DNA from 3 places in the Pseudoalteromonas sp. McH1-7 genome. Region 1 is predicted to be linked to each of the others. Evidence: predicted binding sites of a transcription regulator. Region 1 holds the regulator's gene; each other region holds the start of a gene.

What was found. Region 1 encodes sigma-54, which starts transcription at its own class of promoters, with help from an activator protein. Its sites were predicted from a motif close to GTTGGCACGNNNNTNGNNT; they were not measured.
Region 2: a site for sigma-54 is predicted at 2,200-2,218, ahead of HUZ36_RS17160 (DUF2726 domain-containing protein). Genes of this name have one in related genera too.
Region 3: a site for sigma-54 is predicted at 2,402-2,420, ahead of HUZ36_RS02450 (FlgO family outer membrane protein). Genes of this name have one in related genera too.

The regions. Positions count from the first base shown of each region.
Region 1 covers NZ_JABWPQ010000018.1:42,581-47,568, forward strand. The annotation lists gene HUZ36_RS13525 (PTS sugar transporter subunit IIA) at 1-77, opposite strand, end outside; gene hpf (ribosome hibernation promoting factor) at 79-366, opposite strand; gene HUZ36_RS13535 (RNA polymerase factor sigma-54) at 396-1,895, opposite strand; gene lptB (LPS export ABC transporter ATP-binding protein) at 1,942-2,667, opposite strand; gene lptA (lipopolysaccharide transport periplasmic protein LptA) at 2,664-3,218, opposite strand; gene lptC (LPS export ABC transporter periplasmic protein LptC) at 3,208-3,762, opposite strand; gene kdsC (3-deoxy-manno-octulosonate-8-phosphatase KdsC) at 3,759-4,310, opposite strand; gene HUZ36_RS13560 (KpsF/GutQ family sugar-phosphate isomerase) at 4,310-4,988, opposite strand, start outside.
Region 2 covers NZ_JABWPQ010000026.1:8,396-13,383, reverse strand. The annotation lists gene HUZ36_RS17170 (cobalamin biosynthesis protein CobD/CbiB) at 1-754, opposite strand, end outside; gene mtnN (5'-methylthioadenosine/S-adenosylhomocysteine nucleosidase) at 754-1,461, opposite strand; gene HUZ36_RS17160 (DUF2726 domain-containing protein) at 1,569-2,159, opposite strand; gene HUZ36_RS17155 (PD40 domain-containing protein) at 2,579-3,553, shown strand; gene HUZ36_RS21890 (hypothetical protein) at 3,790-3,912, opposite strand; gene HUZ36_RS17145 (AraC family transcriptional regulator) at 4,073-4,988, opposite strand, start outside.
Region 3 covers NZ_JABWPQ010000002.1:251,807-256,794, reverse strand. The annotation lists gene HUZ36_RS02460 (SdrD B-like domain-containing protein) at 1-1,356, shown strand, start outside; gene HUZ36_RS02455 (SPOR domain-containing protein) at 1,357-2,049, shown strand; gene HUZ36_RS02450 (FlgO family outer membrane protein) at 2,454-3,035, shown strand; gene HUZ36_RS02445 (FlgO family outer membrane protein) at 3,050-3,703, shown strand; gene HUZ36_RS02440 (FlgO family outer membrane protein) at 3,718-4,356, shown strand; tRNA gene HUZ36_RS02435 (tRNA-Arg) at 4,606-4,680, shown strand; gene HUZ36_RS02430 (hypothetical protein) at 4,805-4,988, opposite strand, start outside.

The sequences.
Region 1 (4,988 bases):
TCGAGAATACGTTTTTTGCTACTAAAAAGGACCGCAGCTTTGCTACAGTCCTTATTCACTAATTCACTTAATTTCATTTTAGTGTCGAGTGAGCTTCTCTTTGTGTTTAATTACTTGACGGTCTAGTTTGTCAATCAGGCCATCAATTGCTGCATACATGTCTTGATGCTCTGTTGATGCAAATAGCTCGCCGCCATTTACGTGCAATGTTGCTTCTGCTTTTTGAACTAGTTTTTCGACATCAAGGATCACATGAACGTTATTGATATGATCAAAGTGCCTCTCAAGCTTCGCAAACTTGTTGGTGACATAATCTCTTAAAGAGTCAGTGATTTCTACATGGCGACCAGTTAAATTTAGTTGCATAAGCATTTTTCCTTCTTGTGTTTAACGTCTTATATCAAGCTTTTACGCTGATTTGACGGTGGAATGGCTAGGGATTCACGATATTTTGCAATCGTGCGTCTCGCTACCTTAATTCCTTGTTCAGCTAAAATATCTGCAATTTTGCTATCACTTAATGGTTTAGCAGTGTTTTCCGCAGCTATTAGCTTTTTGATGAGTGCTCGTATTGCTGTTGAGGAGCACTCACCTCCATTTTCGGTACTGACATGGCTTGAGAAGAAATACTTCAGCTCAAATATGCCCCTTGGTGTGTGCATGTACTTTTGGGTGGTGACACGAGAAATCGTAGATTCGTGCATATCAACCATCTCTGCGACATCGTTTAACACCATAGGTCTCATCGCTTCGGGGCCATGTTCAAAGAATGCCTGTTGTTGTTGCACAATGCAATTGGTAACTTTCAATAAAGTGTCATTGCGACTTTCTAAGCTCTTAATAAACCACTTTGCTTCTTGAAGGTGTGAGCGAATAAACTGGCTATCAGTACTCGATTTAGCAGTTCTCGACATCGCAGCGTAGTGGTCATTTACTCTAATCTTAGGCATCGCATCAGGGTTTAGCTCTACAACCCAGCGGCCTTTCACTTTTTTTACCGACACATCTGGAATAACGTATTCTGGTTCTTCATGAATAATACTCGCAGCTGGCTTAGGGTTAAGACTGTGGATCAGCGTCATAACTTCTTTTAGCTCAGCTTCTTTTAAGCGTGTTTTTTTCGCTAAGGTACGGTAATCACGGCTCGCAAGTAAATCAATGTGCTCGGTCAGGATCATCTTGGTTTCGGTGATCCACGGTGTGTCAGGTGCAAATTGATTTAACTGAATACATAAACATTCTTGCAAACTTCGTGCAGCAATACCGACAGGGTCAAACAACTGGATACGTTTAAGTACGGCTTCGACTTCATCCAACTCTACCGGCTCTTCACTGTTTTCATCATTGATACTTTCTAAAATATCTTCACAGGAAAGCGTTAAAATGCCAGACAGATCTACCGCTTCGATGATGGCAATAGCAATGGCTCTATCTGTTGGGCTAAATGGCGTAAGTTCTAACTGCCACATTAGGTAGTCGTGTAGTGATTCGGAAGTCTCTCCCTGGTAGACGTTATCATCATCAGGTAAAGGAGCTGCGCTTGATGCTGGTGCAGCACTCATATATTCATCCCAAGTCACATCCATGGCAAGATCATCACTAACCGTTTCTTTGCTCATGGCGGTATCTGAGTCCATTTCATACTCGCTGACAGGCGCTTCATCTGAGCTTTGCTGACTATCGTCCGTATTATTTTTATCTTGGCTTTGTTGTTCAGTACTTTCTGCGTCTGCGGTATCGCTTTCTTCCACTTCCAATAGTGGGTTGCTGTCCAACGCTTCTTGTATTTCTTGCTGTAGATCCAACGTACTAAGCTGCAACAGGCGTATGGCTTGTTGCAGTTGTGGAGTCATTGTAAGTTGCTGCCCCATGCGCAGCTGTAATGATTGCCTCATGTATCTCTAACAATCCCTTTTAACAGTTATTAATACTACGTCTTAACTATAGCTTGAATTGTTCGCCTAGGTAGACATCTCTTACGGTTTGATCCGCTAAAACATGTTCTGGCGTACCAGCGGCGATTAATTCACCGTGTGAAACGATGTAGGCTTTTTCACATACGTCCAGCGTTTCTCTTACATTGTGGTCGGTGATCAGTACACCGATCCCACGATTTTTAAGGTGCTCAATGATTGTCTTTATATCTAACACTGAAATTGGATCAACGCCAGCAAAAGGTTCATCTAACAAGATAAACTTAGGATTAGCGGCTAAAGCACGAGCAATTTCTACCCGTCTTCTCTCTCCTCCAGATAATGCCATCCCTTGAGAATCACGGATGTGTTGGATATTAAATTCATCCAACAACTCATTAAGCTGAGCTTCTCTTTCAACTTTAGACAAATCTTTGCGGGTTTCCAAAATAGCCATGAGGTTTTGATATACCGTTAGCTTCCTAAATATGGATGACTCTTGAGGTAAATATCCAATCCCTAGGCGTGCGCGACTGTGCATCGGGAGTAGGGTGATATCATCATCATCGATTTGTATAAAGCCTTTGTCACTTGGTACTAAGCCCACAATCATATAAAAAGTAGTGGTTTTCCCCGCACCATTAGGGCCAAGTAAACCAACGATGCTACCTGCTTCGACACTCAGTCCTACATTTTTGACAACTTGGCGACCTTTATAACTTTTTGCCAAGCCTGTTGCTTTGAGCTCGCTCATGAATTGTTACCTTTTTCCTGTGGATCTTCACTTTTTTCCACGCTGGTGTCAGATTTCTTTTCAACAGGAACCAGAATTGTTCTAACCCGAGAGTCGCCCTGTTCAGAGCGCTCGGCACTAATGAGTTGCTTTTCGATATGATAAGTAATGACTTGTGCACTACTTTTTTGACCCGCTTGCGATATTTCAGCATTGCCAGTAAGTACTAATTTTAATTCGGCAACATCATAGCGAATTTCATTAGCCGCTGCGCGTAAGGTTGTACCATCTGCCTGAGCTTCTTCAAAAACCGCAGGGTTGCCAGTAGCAATTAGTAGCTGCTTATTTGAACCAAGCTCAGCGCGGCGGTGCACTTCCAAACGATCAGCATTGATTTTTCTTGTGCCATGAATAATGACAACGTTTTGCTCGAAAATGCCTATGTTACTTTGCAGTTGAGCTTGCTGACGGCCAGCATCGATAATGACTTCATTTTGCTCTGCAGCAGCTGCGAAAGTGGAACTTGCGAGCAAGCCGAAGAAAACTAATTTGTTAATTATTTTACTGGTCATAATAAATTGTCTTTGTATGGTTGATGAGCTCAATCAGCTGTTTTTGCAAGTCTGCATGTAGGCCTTTACCGGTAATTTTAAGGCTAGGGCCTGTGATAATGACGGGGTGTTCTGATTTCATCAACTTTTGTTTAATTTCAACCCTGACATTGTCGGCATTGATAGTACTGATCATTGCGTCTGGTGTGAGGTTTTTTGCTAAAACATCCCCTTCTAAAATCAGGGTGTTGTTCTCGTATAATGTGGCTTCCAATGCGCTTATCTGCCAATTTTGCTCACCGTTATATAATGTAAAAATGGGTTTTGCAAAGTGGCTAAAACCAAGGTCTTGATAAAGTTCCATTTTATCAGCAGTCACATGGTAGTTTAGTAAGCCATTTTCACTGTAGGTAGTCTGCTCTAATGCGGTCGCCACATAATCGGGTTTAGCAAGTGGTTCATCGTCACTTTTCTTGTTGATTTCTGATGCGTTAAACATCGGCGACCACAGCCAAATCATCAGCGCACTAAAAGTAATGAGCAGAATGACACGAAGCACAGTCATGTACTTGACCCTGTAGTGGTAAGAGGGTGGTTTTGGCTGAGCATGAGCAGATCTGTTAACTCTCTGACGGCGCCAAAGCCTCCCGGCATCAAAGTGGTATAGTGGGCAATGCGTTTTATCAGCGGATGTGCATCATTCACGGCGACAGCAAAGCCAACTTGCTCCATCACTGGCAGATCAGGGCCATCATCGCCAATATAGGCAATGTCTGCATCCTTCAGATTAAGCTGCGTTTTTAGTGCTTCATATGCCACTAGCTTGTTTTCTTGACCTTGGTAAATATGCGTTACATTTAAACTAGTCATGCGTTGCTGAACTATTTGTGAATGTCTACCTGTGATGACCGCAACCTCAATACCGCAGTTTACTAGCGCTTTGATACCGAAGCCGTCTTTGGTATTGAATGCCTTTAATTCTTCACCGTTGTTACCTAGATAAATGCGTCCGTCAGAGAATACACCGTCAATATCGCAAATTAAGAGTTTAATTTGAGTTGCTTTTTGCCAAGCATCTGTTGAGATATCTTGATAAAGGTCACTAAACTGCATCATAGCACTCCCGCTCTAAGTAAATCTTGGGTATTCAATGCACCCACAGGGACATTATTCTCGTCAACCACAATTAGTCCATTGATGCGTTTATTTTCCATAATATTTAGCACCTCAGCAGCGAGCATATCGGCGCGTGCGGTGGTACTTTTTGCGGTCATAACTTGTGTGATTGGCGTTGTGTGTATGTCTACTTTTTGTTCTATGATACGGCGCAAGTCACCGTCTGTAAAAATACCTTGCAATTGTGTCTGCTCGTCGACAATCGCTGTCATTCCAAGACTTTTTGCAGACATTTCGAAAAGGGCTTCTTTGACGGTACAGTTGCTACTGACCATAGGAATGGCACTGTCTTTGTGCATGATGTCAGCGACTGTGAGTAATAGTCGTTTGCCTAAACTTCCTCCCGGGTGAGAAAGCGCGAAATCATCGGCAGTAAATCCTCTGGCTTCAAGTAGAGCAACTGCTAATGCGTCTCCCATAACCAGCGTTGCTGTGGTACTTGCTGTGGGCGCTAATCCTAGTGGGCACGCCTCTTTTGACACTTTAACGCAAAGGTGAACACTAGCGTTGCGAGCCATGGTTGAGCTTGGGTTGCCTGTCATAGAGATCACAGGTGCACCTAAACGTTTAATTATCGGTAAGATTGAGATAACTTCTTGGGTTTCACCTGAATTT
Region 2 (4,988 bases), on a different contig from region 1:
CAAAAAAGCTCAGTGCCCAACCTGAGTTTGTTTGATTAAAGTGGCGACCATAGTATTTAATATAGTGCCAAGTTTGTTTTGGCCTGAGCAACAACGAAAAGCAGACAACTAATAATCGGATAGGCACAAATTCAATCAGCCATATTGCGCGGCTAAGATTTGCCATAAAGCGGTTTGTCGGCTGCATAATTTGACGCCAGGCATGATCACATAGCAAAAGCAGCTTATAAAAAAGTGTGACGTATGGGCCTGCAATTAGATAAAGCAGTGCAACAACAAAAAAATGGCGCAGAGTATTCAAAGCCGTGCTATCGATAGCCGCTTTACAAATTCCCAGATCCGTCAGTCTCTCGACATCCCGTGCTACTATCCCTTGTAACACCGCTCGTGCTGTCACCTTTTGTTTTGATTTAATGAGCGCAGCAATACGTTTAGCGCGGTTTTCATGGCTAATATCCAAACATAAAAATAACACGAGGCCACCAAGCCAGTTGGGATAAAAAGCAAAACTCACGATGGCATAAGTCAATACAGTGATAGTTAATGTAGGGAGTAAAGCTCCGAGTGTACCGGATAACAGTTGATAACGCAGCGGTGCTTTTGCGCGGTATACTTTGTTGGCAACCGCCTTAAAAATAAGGGTGAGAATAAGGTTTGGATGATAAACCGTGGATAGCCTGACCCCGAGGCTGGCAAAAACAGCAACTAAAAAAATGATCAGGCCCTCATGGACCTGAAGCAAGTTCTCTAGCACTAAAGCGTAACCTTATCTAGCTTGGTAAGTAGTGCCATCACCATTTTTGAAGAGTTCACAGAAGCGACTTCTAAATATTCTTCGAATGACTGCGGTGATTCTTTGCCGGCTATATCCGATAACGAGCGGATCACTACAAATGGTGTATCTAAAGAATGACAAGCCTGTGCAATAGCTGCCCCTTCCATTTCTACAGCAAGCATCGTTGGGAAGTCTGCACGAGCTTTATCAATACGAACAGGATCGCACATAAATGAGTCACCAGTACAGATAAGGCCAACCATAGTTTGAATACCTTCAAGTTCACTAACGCTCTGCTTCGCAGCTTCAACTAGCTTAGCATGTGAAGTGAAAGCAGCAGGCATTTGTGGTACTTGGCCTATTTCGTAACCGAATGCCGTTACGTCAACGTCATGGTGGCGAACTTCGCTTGAAATGACGACATCCCCTACATTGAGTGAGGGTTCAAAGCCCCCAGCAGATCCCGTATTAATTACGCAATCTGGTGTAAAGTTATCGATAAGCAGAGTTGTTGCAACCGTTGCTGCTACTTTACCAATACCTGACTGTACCAGCGTCACATCGTGTCCTGCCAGTTTACCGGTATAAAAAGTAAAGCCACCTTTGGTCAATGTTTGCGGGTTTTCCATAGTGTTACGCAAAATGGTAACTTCTTGCTCCATTGCGCCAATAATGCCTACTTTCATGAAAAGATTCCTAATTTGTAGTGGGGAAACCCCAATTTCAACGTTATTTTTATTATACGAAAGGGGGGAAGATAGGTAAAACAAAAAACGGGCTAGTGCCCGTTTTGCTAAATTTCAGCCAATTGGGTGGATTGTGCCTTTGCTTGTGAAGGAGATAATACCGCGGGTTTGTATGTGCGGTTTCTGGTTTTCTTCGGCATTTCCACTTTTTGTCCCAACTTGAACAAGATAGCAGCTCTGACTTCTGCGCTTTGGTAGCCGCTTTTGATCTTCATACGAATGTGCGGAATACCAGCTGACTCTAACGCGCCACTGACAAACCAATCCTTTTGCGCTTTATGGCCGTTTTTATTGGCGTTATTAACCAAGTCAACAGCGGCAACAATTTTCAGTGTTTCTTTATCTACAAGCACGTAATCAAGCTGCTTGTTTTTTGCTTTAGTCACCGCGGCACGGCGTGCTTTTTGTGAAATACCAGGTTTACATTCAATCACATCAATTAGCTTTATCCGACTTACAATTTTATACTTATCGCCAACAGCACGTTCTAGTAAATGCAGAAACGACGCTTCGACAGTAGTAAAAACAGATTCTTTGCGGTTGAACGGATAAGGATTGCCACCCACATCGGTGTACTTAGAAGCGACAATGGAAGCAACGACCACTAGAGCCAAGATAGCAAGTAACGCAAATTCCATAAAAAACTCCAAATCAAAAAAATGACATCTGTGTTTTTATAAGCAATAGCTATGCCAGAAAAGAGCTGAAATTCGTAGGTGATAAATATTTGGGCGGTGAGCAAGTCACTGAGGATAAGCAGGTATGGTGTCTTTCTGCTGATTTATGTGGCATAACATACACTGTATTAGCGCTATGTCACTCAAATACATGATAAATTACTGTAAAACCAACCCGACTTTTAAAAATTAACGTACCTTAATGAGGTATTTTTATTAAGTTTCTGTACATCGCTAAGTCATGTAGGGTTGTCGTTTTTTTCAGTTTTGTTTTGATAATATTATTTGGCGACAAAGTTACTTTTCAAGAAGTTCGATTCAACACACATACAATTATCAAAAAGTAAATAAAGTGTACGATAATAAGAAAGGATATTTATATGATAAAGCGTAAAGCAGTCGCTAAAATAGGGTTATTGATTTCAGCAATTTCTGTGCATTGGTCAGTACAAGCTGATGACAAGTTAGCTATGATTTTAAACAACCTGGAGCCAAGTTTGTTTGCGCCAAACATAGTATCGACGAATCAATTTGAGTACGGCTCTAGTTTGTCTCCAGATGGTAAAAAGTTTGCGTTTGTTAGAGCGTTAGCCCAATTTTCACACAGTGCTCTAGTCATTTCTCATAAACAAGGGGGGGCTTGGCAAACCCCAACATTACTTCCATTCAGTGGCGAATTTCACGATACTAATCCGTACTTCTCCAAAGACAGTAACACATTTTATTTTACTTCCAGAAGGCCGGTAGATAATGTGGAAAATGGCACCTTTCAGATGTGGCAAGTCAGCTATGATGGTGATAAATTTGGCCAACCCGAGTTAGTGCCTGACAAAATTAACGGAGATCATACTGTGATCTACCCAACTGTACACACTAATAAAGATATCTACTTCTCATCTATTATAAAAGGAACGACGGGCAGCGTAGACCTTTTCCTTTCTAAGTACCACCCCGATGGATATCAAGAGCCAATTGAGATTTCAGAGCTCAATTCCACAGCAAGTGATGCTGACCCTGAGGTTTCAACGGACGGAAAACTACTATTTTTCACGTCAATGAGACCGGGGGGCTTTGGTCACTACGATTTACATGTATCGGTTAAACAAAAAGAGGGTAAGTGGGGAAAACCGATAAATCTAGGCGATAAAATCAATTCGCGCCGTATGGACTCAGATCCGATTCTATCAGCTGATGGTAATACTTTGTTTTTCTCAAGTGATAAAAACCCAGATGTGAAAGCTGTAAACAATTATGATGAATTGCTTCAGCGACAGGGAAGGATCCATAATGGCCTTATGAATATTTATAGCGTTGATATAACTGAGTTAAACCAATACCTTCGCGAGAAAGGCTAATTTGCTAGCGCAATTGCAGGAAAATGCTAAGCGCTACAAGCGCTAGGCTGCCAAAGGCTGCCTAGCACCATTATACCAACTCGCCTCGATACTTGCTCAACTTGAAGGAGCGAATCTGACGCTAACAGCGTTAAAAATTTCTTATTTTAGAACAACTAAATAAGAAATTTTTGACTTGCCGACAGGTATTTAGGGACTGTAGCGACTTCAGTACACGGTAGCGGTATTAGCTCGCGTTATTTGTCTTCTTTAAGTACGTAGATCTCACCGTCAAAACTGCCTTGAATGGTTAACCCTTGCCCCGCAAGCTCTCTTAAATATTCGATATGATCTTGGGTGATATGTTGACCTGGTACCAAAAGTGGAATACCGGGAGGGTAGTTGGCCAGCCGAAAGATAAGGAAGGTAGATTGGACTTTATTTGGCGAGAGTCAGTAAATATTCTTAAGTTACCTTACAATTATTGTCCGAATCTAATTTGTTTGAAACTAACATTGAGTGAGGGGCTAAGAATATTCATTAATGCCTATATTTTTCTCGATAATTAGACGGAGATACTCCATTCCAACCACTAAAGGCTCGAATAAATGAATTTGGCTCTTTGAAGCCTAATAAGTAGGAAATTTCTACTAAAGGCATATTTGACTTTTTTAAGTAATGAATAGCTAACGCTTTCCTTACTGAAACTAAAATAGACTGAAAAGTTTCCGCTTCTTCAGTCAATTTACGCTGTAACGTTCGCTTACTGACAGCAAGCTGACTTGCAACAAAATCAATATTGACTTCTCCACTAGGTATCGACTTAATTAGTACCGTTTTTACTCGTTCTGTCATCAATGCTTCAGATGTAAGGTTATCTAATTGCCTATTCAAATTTTCTTCAAAGAACGCCCACATCGCGCCACTGGCAGTTAAAAAAGGTTTGTTCGCATCTACAGCTTTGAAGGTGATAGCTAAGCAGTTACCTTGCTTCACTTCACAACCGAAGAAGCTCTGATAACTTTCTTGTTGCTTAGGCTTCACCGGAATAGTAACGGATGTAGGGTAAATGCTATCTCTTGTTCCTAAGCGAGCTAACTGAACAAAGAAAACAGCTTCACTCATACATAAGGAATAAGGCATTGTTCCTGATGCAATGTTACATTCAAGTTTAAGTTCGGTCTTTTTATCGTCTATAGCCACATTCAACAATAAAGGACCAATTAATGGTTTGTAATAACTTAACCTTTGCAAGGCCGAATTTAAGTTTTCACAGCATAGAGCTGAGAAAATAGGGGCATCAAAAGATTCTGCGCTGACATATTTAGCGAAGAGTAACGCTACTTCTTGTTTAGAGGCCGCAGCTTCAATACCATTCCATAAGCGAAAATACTCGTCTACAGAAAGTCGATGTTCACTTCTGTTGAATATATCCAAAGGTAGCTTTGCATACGTT
Region 3 (4,988 bases), on a different contig from region 1:
CAACTAAACCTCTCAGGCCGGCTACATAACAGCTCGTTTGGGAGTTTGCGTCACAGAACACAATTTAGTGTCAATGACACGGCTGCAGGCCGGTTTACGCAGGTTGTAAATCGATTAAATTATGGGTTGGGTCGTTGGAATATTGGTAATCAGCTTACGTGGCGACAAAGTCTGCAATCAGAAGCTCTATTCGGCGCGACGCAAATTAGTGGCAGTTATGGCGAGACTTGGTATCGACTTGGTGCAGATTATCAGATTAATCCTGAAGCGGATTTCACTGATATATATGCTACCGTTACCCATCAAATAGATGACGATATTGAAGCGCGGGTGCGATTTGCTCACTCATTGCTTGACGATAGCGACTCTATAGAGTTTGGTTCAAACTTTAACTTTGAACGCTTTAGTCTGTTTAGCACCGCTTCTTATTCAAGTGAGCAACATTGGCAAGTTGCTGTCGCTGGAAGGTTTAGTCTTGGATACAATAGTCTATCCAGCAGTGTATTTTCCACTAAAAACACTTTATCTAATCGAGGCTCGCTAGTCGTTCGGGTCTTTTTAGACAAAAATAATAACAGTGTACTCGACGGTACAGATGAATTACTACCTGATGTCGAAGTGAGGGCCGTACACGCGTATCGCCGTGCTGTTACGGACGAAAATGGCGTTGCATTGCTAACTGGCTTGACCGAATATAGAGCCACAGATATTGAGCTTCAATCGACTTCACTGCCCGATCCTTTTATGATCCCAGCGCATGCTGGCAAGTCTATTGTACCTCGCGCTGGTTTTATAGAGCGGTTGGATTTCCCGATTGTTTATTCTAGTGAAGTAGAAGGTAAGGTATTTAAACAAGGTAAAGAAGAAGTTGCGTTTACTGAAGTGGCGCTGATTGATGAGCAGGGAGAAGAAGTTGCAACAACACGAACGCAGTTTGATGGCTTTTATGTATTCACAGATGTAAAGCCTGGCAACTATGAGGTAAAACTAGACCAAGAAATAACAGAGGCAAGAAACCTGAAAAGTGCGCAAAAAACGTTGGTGATTTTACCTTTACGAGGGGATGTGGTCAGTGGTGTTGATATTAACGTTATTCCAAAAGAAACAGAGCAGTTACAGGTTGCAAGCCTTGGTAAATTCAATGAACTTAATTTTTTGAAAGTGTATCTTCAACTTATCAAACCACGATTGATGGCTATAGAATCAATCCAACCATTTTATGTTCAAGATCAAGCGCACTATCTGCTTGGGGTAGCATTTAGCTCAGATCCAAAACAAGACTTGACAGCATTATGTTCGCAGGTGCTCGAACAGGGTATTAATTGTGATGTTAAAGCATTAGAGGTAGTACACTAAATGATAAAACCAGTATTTTCCATCACCAGCATAATATGCGTGCTCGCACTTCTATCTGGGTGTCAGAGTACAAAGCCAGAAGAAACAACAGTTAATTATGCAAAGATTACAGTGGAAGAATATCAGCAGATGCAAGAGGCCATTGCCCAGTGGCAAGAGGATAAAGTAGCAATTGCTAGGCTATTGGATGCGGAAAAAGATTTGCAAAAACTCATTCAAGCGCTGTCCGGTTACGTGTCAAATACAAAACCGGCTCAAGTAACTACCACTAAAAAACAGACTCCTTTGATTACACAAGCCAACGAGTCTCAGGCAGCAGTAGAAGAAGTCATCACACAAAATAGTTATCAACCAATAAAAACACAAGCTCAACCGGTTAGTGTGGACGACTCAATTGATACAAATAGTCAAAAAGTAGAATACAAATATGCCGTTCAGCTAGCTTCGTTAAACGGCAAAACACAAGTATTAGAGTTGACGTCGACACTAGAACAAACCCTCCCTGAATTGATAAAGAGCAAAGAAACTTTTTCGATTGAGACAGTTGATGGTAAAGGCGTTACGCGATACCGAGTTAAGTGGGGAGCCTTCGAGAACAAAGCGGCAGCACTGGATGCGTGCGACAAATTTAAACAGCATCGTCGAGCATGTTTTGTTACTGCATTTGGTGGAGAAAAACTTTCTCGTCTTTGAGTCACTGAAAATGAGCCGGTAATTAGTTGCCACTTTCTTGTCCACGAAAACCAGAAACAAGCGCTGGTTCCAATTGCGATAACAAAGCTTATGTGAAATACCAACGATAATGAACAACCAGCATCCTTATACCAATTTGAAGGAGTAAGTCTGACGCTAACAGCGTTAAAAATTTCTTATTTAGAACAGCTAAATAGCAAAATTTTTGCCTTGCCTACAGGACGTAGGTATCTCGGCGTGAACAGGACGCGGAAGCGGTGTTCTCGACAAGATTTTCTCACCTCAACATAGACCACTTAATTAAGAAAATTGGTATTAATTATTCCTACAGTTCGTAAAATCGCGCCGTCCATGTGGCGCGATTTTTGCTTAATCGTAAGTAAGATCAACGATGGCTGACGACAATGAAATATCTTGTATTCATTTTTGTATTTTGGCTTACCGCGTGCACGAGCAGTGAGCAAGTAGGCAAAAGAGAACTAACCCAGCAGCGAGAAATATTACCAGATTTTGATGGCTTTGGTGCACAACTAGCGGCTGAACTTGGGCAATATGTGCGACCTTTCAAACCGAACTCAACAGTAGCAGTGACTAGCTTTTTTAGGGCAAACCAATTAAATGACGTCATAGTGGGGCAAGGAAGTGGACTTGGTGTGGCGCTACAAGAGTCATTAATAACCCATTTGAGCCAAATGGGAGCTGATGTTGTTGAGTACAGATTAAGAAGCGCTTTATCTTTGAGTGACTCTGCCGATAGTATGTTAAGCAGAGAGTTAAAAGCGATAAATCAACGTCAGAAAATTGACCTGGTTGTAGTTGGTACGATAGTTGAGAGCCGTGACAGCTATTTGGTCAATGCTAGGCTTGTAGAAACACTTCACAGTCGGGCTCTATCCGCGGCATCGCTTAGTATTCCTAAATCGGCATTATGGGGCTCTGAGAGAGCCACGTCTCGAGATGGTCTTATCATACGCAGTCAATATTAATGGAGATGAGTGTAATGAAAAAAATATGTAGTCTGGCTTTGCCTCTTTCATTGATGGTTGGCTGTACTCAGAGTAACTTTTTCGCTGTAGATACAGCACAAACGGAGCCAGTGAGAAATGGCTTTGAACAATCGTCCATGTTTCAGAGTAATCCAAATGGATTAAAGCAGTTTTCTATATCTCAGCAAATGGCTGGGAAGAATGTGACCCATTATGTCCAAAGTATCATGCAAGATATGGTCACGAACCTGAAGCATGTAAATGAAAAGACGCCTGTCGCGGTAACTAGTTTTGTATTCTTAGACAAAGAGTTCGATAAAGGGTCGCTTCTCGGTAATCAGTTAGCTGAGAGTTTTATTCACGAATTACATGCTTTTGGGATCCCTGTTGTTGATTTTAAAACGACAGATTACATTCGCGTAACACCTGAAGGGGATTTTATCTTTAGCAGAGACTTTCTTGAATTATCAGATGATCATCCATTTTTATATGTACTTGGTGGCACGCTAGTTAATCACCAAGGTGGGGTAATGGTAAACGCCAGGGTTGTTGGTTTGAGAAGTAAGAGTGTTGTCGGTTCTGCCCAAGGGTTTTTACCACAAAGTGTGGTAAATGCGCTGCAAGATGGTGCTTCATATGATGGTATTCGCTTAGAGCAAGCCAATTAATTTGGAGGCAGAACATGAAAAATGTAGTACTTTTTGCAACCACATTGGCACTGCTAGGTGGGTGCAAAATGACACAAGAGCAATCTCCTGCACCGATTGAAACCAAGCCCAGTGATATGGAGCTTTTGTATGCGCTGATGGAAGAACAGTCAAATGATGACGCGACCCTGTCGCCAGTAACACAAGACATGGGTTTTATTAGCTATCGTCATCGTAAAGCTGTCGCAAACTATGCGAGTCAAATTGCGTTGGAATTATCAGACACCATTCTGGGGCAAAAACCTGAATCGATAGCTGTGGCAAGCTTTGTGAATTTCAATCAGTCTTTGCGTGACACCAATCAACTGGGTAATCAAATTGCTGAATCTCTCATTCATCAGATGCAAAAATTAGGCTATCAAGCTCTGGACTTTAAAGCACTGGGAAAAATAGAGGTAGCGCCAAGTGGTGACTTAGTATTTTCACGGGAAGCGCAAAGATTAAAGAGCGTCAAAGCACCAAGTCATATTCTGTCTGGTACCATGATTTATCGCCCCCGTGGGGTAGAAGTTAATGCGCGACTTCTTGAATTTTCAACAAACTTAGTGATAGCGACAACGGCAGTCACGATCCCTTACTTTATTTTAGATGGTGGGGCTACGGCATCAAGATAGGTGTACCGCTTTTAGCTTCCGATTATTAATGCCTTCAGATGAAGGCATTGTAATTAAGCTTATTCATTGCATACGATTATAGATTGTGTTTATTGAAGTGTGGCTAGAAGCGTGATAATTAAAAATTAGGTGTTATCGAGCAGTGCATCATAATTGCATGATTTTACTCTTTAAAAGTTCATAAAAATCAGTATACTAAGTTTCAGTCAGTGGAATTTTGCTGGTACATTTTGCGCCACAGTCTTCGCTGTCCCCATAGTTTAATGGATAAAACAAGGCCCTCCTAAGGCTTAGATGTAGGTTCGATTCCTACTGGGGACGCCATCTCAATAGTGGCTTATCTGTTACAATTTTCTCCACTCGTTATCGTCCGCTCTGTGTCTGAACCAAAAGGATGACATGCTCAATTTAAAGGGGTAAATCTGACCCTAATTGAGTTAACAATATCTTATGGCAGAATAATACCAATTTGACTTAAAACTTGCTCAATTAGAAGGAGTAAATCTGACGCTAACAGCGTTAAGAATTTCTTATTTAAAGCAACTAAATAGCAAAAACTCTCTTGGCTACCGACAAGCTTCTCTTGGCTACCGACAAGCTTCTCTTGGCTACCGACAAGCTTCTCTTGTCTT